DNA from 3 places in the Metabacillus sp. 84 genome. Region 3 is predicted to be linked to each of the others. Evidence: riboswitches for the same ligand, from Rfam matches in the RefSeq annotation. Region 3 holds a riboswitch; each other region holds the start of a gene.
The links. A riboswitch is a leader RNA that binds a small molecule or an ion and turns the genes downstream of it on or off. The one in region 3 is predicted to bind cyclic di-AMP.

Region 1: linked by a shared signal. The riboswitch ahead of ACQCV8_RS01175 (potassium channel family protein) and the one ahead of ACQCV8_RS16395 (CBS domain-containing protein) in region 3 are both predicted to bind cyclic di-AMP.
Region 2: linked by a shared signal. The riboswitch ahead of ACQCV8_RS01185 (dicarboxylate/amino acid:cation symporter) and the one ahead of ACQCV8_RS16395 (CBS domain-containing protein) in region 3 are both predicted to bind cyclic di-AMP.

The regions. Positions count from the first base shown of each region.
Region 1 is NZ_JBNILN010000001.1:212,173-217,533, forward strand. Features, by position in the region: gene ACQCV8_RS01160 (ABC transporter substrate-binding protein) at 77-1,063, shown strand; gene ACQCV8_RS01165 (ZIP family metal transporter) at 1,329-2,054, shown strand; gene ACQCV8_RS01170 (TrkH family potassium uptake protein) at 2,129-3,454, opposite strand; gene ACQCV8_RS01175 (potassium channel family protein) at 3,458-4,114, opposite strand; cyclic di-AMP (ydaO/yuaA leader) riboswitch at 4,435-4,580, opposite strand; gene ACQCV8_RS01180 (DedA family protein) at 4,944-5,361, opposite strand, start outside.
Region 2 is NZ_JBNILN010000001.1:217,838-221,188, forward strand. Features, by position in the region: gene ACQCV8_RS01185 (dicarboxylate/amino acid:cation symporter) at 6-1,253, opposite strand; cyclic di-AMP (ydaO/yuaA leader) riboswitch at 1,423-1,562, opposite strand; gene ACQCV8_RS01190 (DUF6612 family protein) at 1,791-2,726, shown strand; gene ACQCV8_RS01195 (twin-arginine translocase TatA/TatE family subunit) at 3,069-3,257, opposite strand.
Region 3 is NZ_JBNILN010000011.1:97,340-102,700, forward strand. Features, by position in the region: gene glcD (glycolate oxidase subunit GlcD) at 1-1,002, shown strand, start outside; gene ACQCV8_RS16380 ((Fe-S)-binding protein) at 999-2,330, shown strand; gene ACQCV8_RS16385 (RDD family protein) at 2,389-2,883, opposite strand; gene ACQCV8_RS16390 (dimethylarginine dimethylaminohydrolase family protein) at 3,047-3,892, opposite strand; gene ACQCV8_RS16395 (CBS domain-containing protein) at 4,007-4,417, opposite strand; cyclic di-AMP (ydaO/yuaA leader) riboswitch at 4,544-4,682, opposite strand; gene ACQCV8_RS16400 (NupC/NupG family nucleoside CNT transporter) at 5,041-5,361, shown strand, end outside.

The DNA.
Region 1 (5,361 bases), on a different contig from region 3:
ATATTGACATCGCATACAAACTAAACTTATTATTTTAATTGTAAATGAAAATCATTATCAAATGGGGGGTTTTTTCATGAAGAATACATATAGAAAGTCCTGGTTGAGCGTTTTTGCACTCATTCTCAGTCTTACCATGCTGCTGGCAGCCTGCGGCGGCAATACGGAGAGCCAGAAAGAAGAAGCGGCTCCTGAGGAAGCATACACAGTGAAGCATGCGATGGGAGAAGCAAAAATTCCCAAAAAGCCTGAAAGGGTCGTAGTTTTGACGAACGAGGGTACGGAAGCAGCCCTTGCAATGGGTGTAAAACCCGTTGGAGCGGTTCAATCCTGGCTTGGCGATCCATGGTATGACCATATTAAAGAAGATATGAAGGATGTTGAAGTAGTCGGCACAGAGAGTGAGGTCAATGTAGAAGCGATCGCAGCTCTTAAACCGGATTTAATTATCGGAAACAAAATGCGCCAGGAAGCGGTTTATGAAAAACTTAGTGCCATTGCACCTACTGTTTTATCTGAAACTCTTCGAGGAGACTGGAAAGAAAACTTCACTCTTTACTCAAAGGCTCTGGACCGTGAAGAAGAAGGAAAGAAGGTCATTGCAGATTTTGATGGACGGATTGATTCCATTAAAGAAGAAGCCGGTGATAAACTTTCACAAAAAGTATCGGTTGTTCGCTTTATGGCGGGAACGACACGAATATATTATAAAGATTCATTTTCCGGAGTGATTTTCGATCAGCTTGGCATGAAGCACACTGAAGCAGCTGATAAACTGTTTGCCAGCGACCAGGAGGATCAATTCATGAGAGAAGTAGGTAAGGAAGCGATTCCTGAGATGGATGGCGATCTTCTCTTTTACTTTACGTATGCACCTGAAGGCGATACAGAAGCCGTTAAAACCGAAGAAGAGTTTACAAAGGATCCCCTTTGGAAGAATTTGGATGCCGTTAAAAACGGGAAGGCTTATCAGGTAGACGATGCGATCTGGAATACTGCCGGCGGGGTAATCGCTGCTAACAAGATGCTTGATGAAATTGAAGAATATGTTGTAGAAAAATAATTTTTGCAAAAAGCTTCCGTGGTAAGGACACAGCATCCTTTCAGCGGAAGCTTTTTTTGCGCAGTTCCCTATATAGCTGAAGGGTCCCGCCAGGCATTGTTCAAGAGAGCGGTCCTGCTAAAAACCTCTCCATTAAACGAGCCTGCTAACATACGCCTTCAATGTCCCCCCCTGTCCCATGCAGCAAGTGCAAAAAATAAGAATATGGGATTTCCCCTTAGGGTAAAGATAAAACTAAGATTTAAATGAATCGGCAGGTGAAAAAATGGGACAGGCAGCTTTATGGGGAGCATTTGCAGGCTCTTCCATTCTGATTGGAGCACTGCTGGGGATGATGCAAAAAATCCCGGGCAGGATGGTTGGATGGATCATGTCTTTTGGAACAGGGGTGCTAATCGGGGCAGCATCATTTGATCTGCTGCAGGAATCGCTTGAAGGAGGGGGCATGAATGCGACTGCGGCCGGCTTTCTTGCAGGTGCTTTATTGTTCACCGTCAGCGAAAGCATGATTGCAGGAAAAGGCGGCCATCAGCGGAAACGCTCTAAAGAAAACCCTGAAAATCATTCAGGCATCTCCATTTTTATCGGGACTGTTATCGATGCCGTCCCGGAGTCTGTCATTATTGGGGTAAGCATCCTTCAGCAGGGCAGCGTCAGCATTTTGATGGTCGCTGCTGTTTTTATCAGCAACTTCCCAGAGGGACTCTCAAGCACCACTGGTTTGATGAAGGATGGATATTCCCGCAGAAAAATTTTATTTATGTGGATGACCGTCGTTTTCCTGGCTACGGTCAGTTCTCTCCTGGGCTACACGATGCTTCAAGATGCTTCTCCTGTTTTCACTGCCGCCATAGGCGCGTTTGCTGCTGGAGGCATCATTGCTATGGTTGCCTCCACCATGATGCCGGAAGCGTTCGAGGAAGGCGGACCGATCGTCGGAATGATTACCTCGCTGGGAGTACTTTGTTCCATGCTTTTATCCCAGCTTTGAAAAGAGAATCAATCATTTGCAGCACAAAGCTAAAAAATCTTCAGCCTCGGTTGTTTTTGCAAAGTACGGCCGTCTTACCCTGTTAAAATGTCCTCCTTCGGATACCGGACAATCTGTTTTCCAGCCGGAGTGGCGAGCGAGTAAATCAGGGTTAGCGGACCCAGCTTCCCTAAAAACATAATCATGATCAGAATGATTTTACCAAAGGATGAAATGGAGCCTGTAATCCCCATTGAGAGCCCGACTGTTCCAAATGCGGAAACAACTTCAAATAATATTTCCAAAAAGGCTTCATCCTCAGTGATGGTCATCATAAAAACAGCCCCGATAATGAAAAGGATCGATACGATACTGATTGATAAGGCTCTGACTATATACCCGCCGTCAAGTGACCGGTTGCCGATCAGAATATCTTTTTTCCCTCTTAAAAAAGTAATCGTTGCCAGAAAAATCACCAGTGCGGTTGTAAGCTTTATCCCCCCTCCTGTGGAGGCGCTTCCCGCCCCGATAAACATCAGGACAATAATATAGAAAAGCGACGCTTCATGCATTTGTGCCATATCCAATGTATTGAAGCCTGCCGTTCTTGGAGAAGCCGCCTGGAACCAGGAAGCCCAAAGTTTATCTCCAAGGGATAGAGAGCCAAGTGTTCCCGGATTGCCGTATTCCAGAATGAAAAGAATCAGCATGGATACTAAGTTAATAACAAGCGTAGCAATCAGCATGATTTTCGTATGGAGGCTGAATTTTTTGAACTTCTTTTTTTGCCAGACATCTACTAAAACTGTAAAGCCAATTCCTCCAATAATAAAAAGCAGACTGATTACAACATTAATAACAGGGTTTCCAACATAACCAATTAAGTTATCTGAAAACAGACCAAAACCTGCATTATTAAATGCTGAAATTGCATGGAATAAGCTATAAAACAATCCTTTTCCCCATCCTAGTTCAGGGACCCATACAAAAGCGAGAAAGATCATGGCAATAAACTCTATAGCAAATGCAAAAATGAACATGTATTTCACGAGGCGTATAACCCCGCCTAAATTCGTCTGATTTAGAGCCTGCTGGATGATCATACGGTCCTTCATCCCAACTTTTCTTCCAAGAACCATATAGATCAGCACGGCAAAAGACATAATTCCAAGTCCCCCAAGCTGGATGAGAAGAGCAATGATGCTCTGGCCGAAGACTGTAAATGCTGTACTTGGATCGACACTCGACAGACCGGTCACAGTCATGGCTGAGGTGGCAACAAATAGAGCATCCACCCATGAGATTCCTTCTGTTGTGGAATAAGGAAGCTTAAGCAAACATGTCCCCGCGGCAATCGCAACGGAGAATATAAGCACAAGCAGCTGCGATGGTTTAAGCTTTATGACTCTGGGGAATTTCATAGGCTACATTCCTTCTTCCTCAAAACGTGAGATGTCCTTATTTTTACCGATAACAAGCAGTATATCGCCTTTTTTTACGGTTTCTTCTTCAGCAGGAGATACGATCATATCTTCATTCCGTTGAATTCCCACAATGTTGCAGCCGAACTTGGATCGGACGTCTAATTCCAGCAGCGATTTTCTGTTTATTTTATCTGTCACCATCAATTCCGCCAGGCTGTGTTCCTTTGAGAGCTCGATGTAATCAATCATTTTTTCAGAACTTATGTGATGGGCAATCCTTTTTGCCATATCCCTTTCCGGATGGATCACCCGATTGACACCGATTTTATCAAGAACCCGCTGATGGTAATCATTTTGAGCCTTCGCCCACACTTCCGGGATCCCCAGTTCTTTTAACAGCAAAGAAGTCAGGATACTCCCCTCGATATCACCTCCAAGAGACACAAAGGCATGGTCCACATTTCTGACTCCAAGCTGTTTTAGCGCTTCCTCATCCATAGAATTAGCCTGCACTGAATGGGTCGCATAGGCAGCATACCGCTGAACCCGGTCGAGGTTTTTATCTACGGCCAGAACCTCTCTCCCAAGCTCGTGGAATTCTTTTACGAGGCTGCCTCCAAAGCGTCCTAATCCAAAAACTGCAAATTGTTTATCCACCGGTGAAATCTCCCTCTAAGTTAGATTGAATCTTCCACACTTCATTTCCAGTGAACTTTCGAAGTGGGAGATTACTGAAAACAACGCCCTTACGCCTTCTGCTAAAAAGGCTATGCCCTAAAGCTTTTTAACATCTGTTGATTGGGGCGCAGAGCGTAAAACCCTGCACTTGGGGGATCGGGGAAGACTCACCGCCCTCCCAAGGATAAGGGAACGCCTGCCAGCTGCAATCAACAGCCTGATTTAACTAAGCTGTTTAAAAAAATCCACACAAAAAAGCACAGAGGACTGCCCCTGTGCTTAACTCGACACAAGTTCCATCGGCCTCTCCAAACGCTTACGGGGTTAGCTGTCGGGTTAGGGCATGGAAGTAGCCCTTTCTGCTAGAGAATTCACCCCAAGCGGCGATTATCCGCCACACGTCCATGGGTCCCCCGCTCCATTAAGGATTAAGCGATATAGGTAGTGAAACAATGATAATAAATAATTACGAGAGTATATTACTCCTGTTACAAACCAGAGTAAAGAACGAAAATAACCTCTATATCTTCATTTTATCTGCTTATGATGAGTTTTCCGGCCTATTACAGCCTATTGCTTAACCAGCCTTCGATTTACTGGTTCCTGCGCCTGATTATCATATGAAAATTTACGCTTTTACTGAAGTGAAGCTTGAAGAGACTTTTCCTGCCGTTGTTTAATCCAGAGATTTTTTAACCGTGGCGGACGGTGGCGGGTGATGCCGGTCTTATGCCTTCCCCATGACTCAGCACCGCTTATAGATAAGCTAATCCAATAAACATAATAAAAAACTCTGCAGCCGCAGAGTTTAAGCTGTTTTTCTTTTATTTGCGCTTTTAGCAAACAGATAAACGGCTATGACCATCAAAAATATAATAATAAGCGGAATCATATAGGGCTGAGCAGCTTCCTTAATATGCATCCAGTTGCTTCCAAGCTGAATGCCGAGAATTAAAAATAAAATGGTCCACGGGATCATGGCTGCAACAGTATACACTGTAAATTTCCAAACAGGCATTTTGGCTACGCCCGCCGGAATCGAGATGGCATGCCTTACAACAGGAATAAACCGCGCGAAAAAAATGACCCCTGTTCCGTATTTTCCAAACCATTGCTCGGATAAGTCGAGGTGTTTTTTATTGACGAGAAGATACTTCCCGTATTTCTCTAGAATCGGACGGCCCCCGTAATACCCAAGCCAATAAAGAAACAGCTGAGCCAGTGTT
Region 2 (3,351 bases), on a different contig from region 3:
AAGATTTACATGCTTTGCACAACTTTTTCTTCAGTTGGCAGGCTTCCATTCTTCTTTTCCGTCTCTGCCACGATTACTGCGCATGCGGCATCCCCGGTAATGTTAAGTGAAGTTCTGGCCATATCAAGAAGACGGTCGATTCCAAGTATTAAGGCTATCCCCTCTACTGGAAGATTAACTGAATTCAGGACAAGTGCCAGCATAATTAATCCTACTCCAGGAACCCCCGCCGTTCCGATACTTGCAAGGACAGCTGTAAGAACAACGGTCAATAGAGCCGTGATCGTTAAATCCACCCCATAAACCTGGGCTATAAATACTGTAGCCACCCCTTGCATGATCGCCGTTCCATCCATATTAATGGTTGCCCCAAGAGGCTGAACAAATCCGCTGATTTGCTTTGGAACGCCAAGATTTTTCTGGGCTGTTTCCATCGAAAGCGGAAGAGTCGCATTACTGCTTGACGTACTGAAGCCAACGGTCATTGCCGGTGCAAATCCTTTAAAGAACCAGATTGGATTCTTTTTCGCAAAGATCATGACACTGGAACCATACGTCACGATTGCGTGAACAATAAGTGCAATAAGAACGACGATAAAATAAACTCCCATCGCTTTAATCGCATCGAATCCCTGGCTGCCAATTGCTGTCGCAATCAGACCAAACGTCCCGTATGGCGCAAATTTCATAACAAGCCCGACAAGATACATCATTAGCTCATTTCCTTGTTCAAGGACCTTTTTCAGAGCAGATGTTTTCTCCCCAAGAATCGCAATTCCAACTCCAATAAATACAGAGAATGCGATGATTTGAAGCATGTTGCCGCTCGCCATTGCTTCAATTGGATTTTTCGGGAAAATATTCAGCAGTGTATCTGAAACGGAAGGAGCTTCCTGCGCTTCATAGCTGGCACTTTCCGTATTAAACTCCCCAGCATTTCCAGGCTGGATGATGAGTGCCAAACCCAGTGCAATTGTAATTGCAATAGCTGTTGTCGAAAGGAAAAACCCAATGGTCTTCAAGCCGATTCTTCCAAGCTTCTTCGGATCTCCAAGGCCTGCTACACCAAGAGTAATAGAGAAGAAGACAATGGGAACAACGAGCATGTTTATTAAATTCAGGAAGATGCGTCCAAGCGGAGTAAATAGGAACGTATCCAGCTGTTTAAATAAATCCGGAGAAGTAACGTTTAAAATAATTCCGACAATAGCTCCGGCAATAAGTCCAATAATAATTTTCGTCGCTAGTTTCATAAATGACCTCCCGTTTTACGAATTGTTAGATTAGAAGTGTAGCCTAGCAGATTTACCCAAAACAAGATGCTTGTAAAACCCATTCTGGAAAATACGCAAAAAAGCCGCGAGAAGAGATCTCGCGGCTTATAGGGTCAAATTTCGGATCCGTAGCTTGACATTCCACTGAAGCGTCTCTTCTTAGGCTTACGAGGTTAGCTGTCGGATTCGGACGAAGAGAATATGTCCTACCTGTAAAAGGATTCACCCCTAGTGCGGCCGCACTGATTGGTTCCCCCGTTCCCGTGTGGGATTAAGCGCATAAATATGATTTTGTAGTTTCATTATATACGAATAGTTTGTCAATTTGCAATTACAATTTTTCGAGAAAAATCGTCATTTTATTCCAAAATAAGGGTATAATAGAAATTTTTTTAAATAAAACAGGTATTTTATCTTAAATTTCTGTTTGGTTTATGAAAACCAAGGGTATGGAATTTTATGTTAGCAGTCCCAAAGGCTGTATAAAAAAACGACTGGAGAGTGACACATTTGAAAATGACAGCAAAACTTTCTTCCATGTTTTTGATCCTTTCATTGGTTTTATTCGGTTGCGGTACGGCGAAGGAAGAAACAACTGCCGCTCCCAAAGAGGAGAAAACAGCTACAGGGTCAAAAGAGGATGAAGCGTCTGAAAATGGAACAGAAGCAAAAGAAGCAGAAGCAGCAGAAGCTGAGGAGCCTGCAGCGGAAGAAACAGAAAAATCAGAAGAACAGCCTGCAGAAGAATTAACTGCAGAACAGGTTTTGGAAAAGTCGATTGCGGCTTATGAAGATGTGAAGAGCTTCTCCAGTGAAATGACAGTGGACCAGACTGTTGATGATGGACAGCAAGAAATCAAAACGGATGCCTCTATGCAAATAGAGCAAAATATGGATCCAATGCTGATCCACACTGTAAATACAACGAAATCTGCAGCAGACGGGTCTGAATTTTCTTTTGAATCATATGTAACCAAAGACAACTCTTATGTATCTCAAAATGGCGGAGAGTGGGCCGTAATGGCCACAGATCCTAATAACCCAATGGTACGATCTGAAGCTCAATCAAACCCGGCGGCTGATTTGGAAGGATTACAAGAAGTTGCAGGAGATATTAAGGTCAAAGAAGAAGACAGTGAATACATCATTTCTATTGATGAACCGAAGGAAGAATTCCTAAATCTTTATGGAGATATGGTTAATCAAATTACTTCTTCTCTTGGCGTAGACGGTGCATCTGCAGAATTAACTGATTTAAAGCTCTCTTATTCAATTGATAAAGAGACCTTCTTGCAGAATACTACAACTGTCATGATGTCAATGACAGTAGATGTTGAAGGCCAAACCATTGCCCTCGATCAGAAAGTCGATGGCACGTTCAGCAAGTACAATGAACTGAATGACCTGGAAGTCCCTGAAGAAGTAACCGATTCTGCACAGCCAATGGAGTAAATAATCAAATTGGACCTGCCGGTGGACTAGTGTGACTGCGAAGAACCCCCACCGTCAAATGGTTAGCCCGTTTAAAGCTTATCCATACGGATATCCAATCTAAATAAAAGGCTCTGTTAATTTAGCTTTTGATTACAGCCAGCAGGCGTTCGTTTATCTTTGGGCGGGCGGTAAGCCTCCTTGCCGCTATGCGGCAGCGGGATCTGCCCTATCCTGCCGCTCTCAAACGTAAAGGCTCACGCCCTTCTTTTCAGTCAACAGGTTTTAGTAATCAGCCCCATGCTTTAACATAGCCAATTAAAAAATGAACCGGCTGCCTTATGCCGGTTCATTTTCTATCTATTAGATACGATTTTCATCTGTCTTTTTTGCTTTTTCTTCATCCTCGTCCATCATCCCGCGGGTAGCATTTTTGAATTCCCGGAGCGTTCTTCCTGCTGCTTTCCCAAGCTCCGGAAGCTTTTTTGGTCCAAACAGCAGCAGTGCCACCACTAGTATCAATAAGATTTCTCCAAATCCCAAACTGCCCATATTCTAATCCCCTTTGTGTTACAGTTTGTCAGTCTTGATTAAATTATAGGTGATTTACTGGGAAAAACCAAGAGAATACTTATAATTTTCTGAC
Region 3 (5,361 bases):
ATTTCTACAATCGGAGGAAATATCAGTGAAAATTCCGGAGGACTGCGCGGACTGAAATACGGTGTTACCCGTGATTATGTTATGGCTTTAGAGGTTGTTCTCGCTAATGGAGACATCATCCGGACAGGGGGAAAGCTTGCGAAAGACGTGGCAGGCTATGATTTTACCCGTTTGTTTGTCGGCTCTGAAGGAACACTTGGAATTGTAACTGAGGCAACACTGAAGCTGATCCCAATGCCGGAATCAAAAAGCACGATGCTCGCCATGTATCAGGATCTGGAAGCAGCCGCAAAATCCGTTTCAGCCATTATCTCCGGAAAAATCATTCCTGCAACGCTTGAATTTTTAGATCAGCCGACCTTGAAGGCAGTCGAAGACTTCGCCAATATTGGACTGCCGACGGATGTGAAAGCGGTTCTGCTTATAGAGCAGGACGGTCCTGAAGATCTTGTAGCAAGGGATATGCAAAAAATGGCGGACATCTGCAAAAAGGAACAGGCCGTTTCGGTTCAGCTTGCGCAAACGGACCAGGAAGCAGAAGCACTGCGGACTGCGAGGCGGTCAGCCTTATCCGCTCTTGCCCGATTGAAACCTGCAACCATTCTCGAGGATGCGACTGTACCAAGATCCGAAATAGCAAACATGGTCAGAGCCATCAATGAAATTGCGTTGAAATACCGGGTTCAGATTTGTACGTTCGGACACGCAGGCGACGGGAACCTCCATCCAACTGCTGCAGCCGATGCCCGGGACAATGACGAAATGGAACGGGTTGAAAAAGCATTTGCAGAAATATTTGAAAAAGCAATAGAACTCGGCGGGACCATTACCGGAGAGCATGGAGTCGGTGAAATGAAGGCACCTTATCTCGAATTAAAATTAGGGGCAGCTGGCATATCGGCAATGAAAGCTGTTAAAAACGCGCTGGATCCCGGCAACATCATGAACCCGGGGAAAGTATTTGCGAAAGACACAAGAAAAAGGGTGGTCGTGTCATCATGACAACAGAACAGGAAAGGGAAAAAATACAAGACCAGTTCAAGCAGCGCATGAATGAAGATGAACTGCTGAACTGTATGAGATGCGGCTTCTGTCTTCCCTCCTGCCCGACATATATCGAGTCAGACTTTGACGAAGCCCACTCACCAAGAGGAAGGATCGCTTTGATGAAGGGCGTCGTCGATGGATTGATCGAACCTGATGAAGATGTGGAGCGGTCATTGGATCTTTGCCTTGGCTGCCGGGCATGTGAGCCGGTTTGTCCATCAGGTGTGAGGTACGGACATTTACTGGAGGAAGCACGCGATATTATCAATCAAAATAAAAAGCATTCCCTTCCTGTCAGGGTGTTGAGGAAGGCTGCATTCCACCATTTGTTCCCCCATCAGAGCAGGATGAGAAATATCACCGGTCTGCTTGGGTTTTATCAGCGGTCGGGCTTGCAGAAGATTGCCCGGAATATCGGGGTTCTGAAGCTGTTTCCTGAAACGCTGGCGACAATGGAGAAAGTGCTCCCTCCCGTACCGCCGATGAAAGAATTGAAAAATCGTCCTGAATTCCTGCCCTCTCAAGGAGCGGCCTCTAAACGTGTGGCCTTTTTCAGCGGCTGTTTAATGGATACGATGTTTATGGACACCAATAATAAGACCGCCAAGCTCCTTCAGGCAGCTGGCTGTGAGATCGTCATTCCGAAAAACCAGGCATGCTGCGGGGCCCTTCACGGACATAGCGGAGAAAAAGCGGAAGCAAAAGAGCTTGCAAAACGAAATATTCAGGCTTTTGAGAATCTGAATGCAGACTATATCATCACCAATGCAGGCGGCTGCGGAGCCTTTCTTATTGAATATGGTCATCTCCTGCAGGATGAACCGGACTGGCGGGAAAGGGCAGAAGCGTTTTCCGCAAAACTTAAGGATTTTACAGAGGTGCTGATTGAGTGCGGGTTTCATCACAGCATCCCTCTTTCTCTCTCCTCCAGGGTAATTACCTATCAGGATTCCTGCCATCTTAAGAATGTCATGCGCACCTCCTCCGCTCCCAGAAAACTGCTTCATGCCATTAAAGGAGCCGAGCTCAGGGAGATGAAGGATGCAGACCGCTGCTGCGGGTCAGCCGGAATTTACAATATTGTTGAATCAGAGATGAGTATGCAAATTCTTGATCATAAAATGGAGCAGGCAAAAGCCTCACATGCAGCGGTAATCGCAACCGCCAACCCTGGATGCCTTCTGCAAATGCAGCTCGGGATTGAACGGGAAGGGCTCAGCGATAAAATGAAAGCATATCATCTTGCAGATATACTGTATGAAGCAATGGAAAAAGGAGGCTAAGCCTATATAAGGGACATAGTCCACTGCAAAACCCAGTAACGGAGGTGCCTAATCCAGGTCAGTTCCTTTCTTTCACCGCCACTCTGGTTCCTGATGCCCAATCATGAATGAATTTTCTGTCATGATTTAAAAAAGGGACAATCAAATAAACCAAGGCGGCACCATTTGCAGCGTAGGCAACCATGATTATGACCAGCTCTGGCAAATCGGTCGGCAAAAAAAATCTCCAAACGGCAAAATGAGCCATCTCCCAAGGTAAAAATTTTATCATCGATCGAACAAGTGACCTGGATAGACTTACCCCTGTATTTACTGAGCCCGCTACTCTTAATTTTGCTGCTCTTTTCCCCAGGGTCGTCTGAAATGGAGAAGCTTCAAAAATGCTAAAGTACAAATACACAGGCAACGTTAAAATAAAAAAGCTGCTAAGATGCGCAGTAAACGCATTACCCATAAACAAAGGCGATAACAGAGGAGATAAAAGACCCAATACCATCCCATATCCCACTATGATTATGTAGTCAATCAAAAAAGCAGTGAAACGGCGCCTCATAAACATTCCCCCCCTCTTTATGTAGATCATATGCGTTACAGGTAAAACACTGATCCATATCAGGGTTGATTTTTCATGAGGGAGGGATACGTTGGATTTACTTTAAGTGTGAAATAAGAGAATGGGTGCAGCCGCTATTTATTGCATAGCCTAAAGGCGCAGCTTATCCCCTTAACAACGGAAGAGTACAGCATCGGAAAGCGCCACCTGATTTAATAATTTCCGATAGATCGGCTTCGATGATTTCATAACCAAGTTTCTTCAGCTGATTATTTGTGTGCTTGTTACCTGGCAGGGCGATCAGCTTCTTATAGTCGATCGAGAGCACATTCACACCCAGTCTGAATTGATCCTCTTCGTTTACTTCAATCATGTTAAATCGTGCCGACAGCTTATCAATTTCATCCTGATTAAGTGCCGGTGGATATAAAAGCGCTTCATTTTCCGAAATAATATTAAACACACAATCCAGATGGAGGTATTCTTTTTTAATCGGAACAGGAACGATTTCATACCCCGGCAAATAATTTTGAAGCAGTGGAACACTCTCAGAGGAAGTTCTTTCGCTGATCCCTACATAAACGGTCCGGCCATGAATGAGGACATCTCCCCCCTCAATTCCAGCCCCCTTCAAATCCACGAATTCAGCATCTGCGTTTGTCAGCCATTCCTTTAATAAAGCTTCTTCTCCAAACCTGATGTCCATTTCCATATTGGCAATAAATATCTTCCTTCCGATCGTAAACCCTATATCTCTTGTGAACACTTGCTCGGGGTACTTTTCAGACGGTTCCAGAAGGTGCGTCTCAATACCCTGAGACTCAAGAATCCGGACAAACTCTTTATGCTGCCTGGCAGCCTTTTCTGTGTTTAATTTTTCATGCTGATAATGTTTTTGTGTCTCATTAATAACCTCTTCAATTTTCAAATATTTCGCAGGGCACAATAAAACATGCTTCAATGGAGCAAATTCGGTTTCGCAGTAGATCTGGAACTCAGATTCAGACATCGATAATCCTCCCAGTAAGCTAATGATTATGAGAATTAGTGTCTCCATATAGATGCCAGTTAACCCATTACGAGTGCGAAGCTATCGGTTTATATGAAATACATCCATAAATGTTCAGATTTTGTTAAAGAGCTGCTCCGCACAATATTCAATAATTTCCCTCCTGCGGATAATACCGATAAATATCCCCTGATCATCCACTACAGGAACAAAATTCTGTTCCATTGCCCTGGAAATAATCTCTTCCATTTTGGCATGTATGGGAACAGGTTCGTTCGTTCGGTGCAGTTCTATTTCACTGATACTGATTCTATTCGTCGTGTCAAAAGTTAAGTTGGGAGTATTTTTTAATTTCCAAAGCAAGTCGCCTTCCGTAAGGGTGGCAACATATCTTCCTTCATCATCTAAAAGCGGAAGGGCCGTATAACGGTGGTATTCCATCTTTTCCAGCGCCTGTCTCATGGTCGATTGAACGGGCAAGTGAATGACTTCTTTTTTTGGGAGCAAGAAAAACGCTATGTTCATTTTGCATATTAACCCCTTTTTGATTTCGTATATAGTTCGGCAATACAAAAAGACCGTCGATTTCCAAAAGGCAAAAGCTGCAGAAAAAAACAGCATAAAAAGCCCTTTAGAACAAGGCGGTCTCGTGACCTCCTTCGCTTTAGCCTGCGAAGTTAGCTGACGGGCAGGATGGCGAAAGAGTTCTTTCATCCCTTCTATAAATAGAATTAGCCCCTGAAAATTGGTTCCTCCGCTCCCGCTGTGCGGGATTAAGCCATTTACATTTTCATGTCTATATTACTCTCACCCATAGCCCTATGTAAATGTGAGATTTTTACTATAAGCCAGCCTGTGATTCATTGCCGTTCCAATATCCGGAATTTGCTCTGAATTTCATACTTTTGCGGAAGATTATGACTTTTTACTTGTTCCTATTAAGAAAACGAATTCATTTTTTTCAATTAACCCCTTTCTTATTAGTTGGAAATCAGTATAATAGGAAAGGGCATTCGACGTCATTAATCGACAGTTTTTTCTGCAGCCGTGTGCTAGCTTGGGAAAGTTTGGGTAAAGATAAGTACATGCAGCAATTGCTTATACGGTCCCTTGTCATCATTCGTTTACTACATAAGGAGGTTTCAGCATTGAATATCATCATTCCGCTACTAGGGATTGCGGTCGTTCTGCTGCTGGCGTATTTAGTCAGCAACAATAAAAAACAAATTAAGTATAAACCGATCATCATCATGCTTGTACTTCAAATAATCTTAACCTTCATCCTCTTAAATACAGGCATTGGTTTGTTTATCATTGAAGGAATTTCTGCCTTATTCACGAAACTGTTAGAGTATGCCGCAAGTGGAATCAACTTTGTTTTTGGCGGAATCGCAAACGCAGAAGAAATGCCTTTTTTCCTGAATGTCCTGCTTCCGATCGTATTTATCTCCGCTTTAATCGGAATTGCC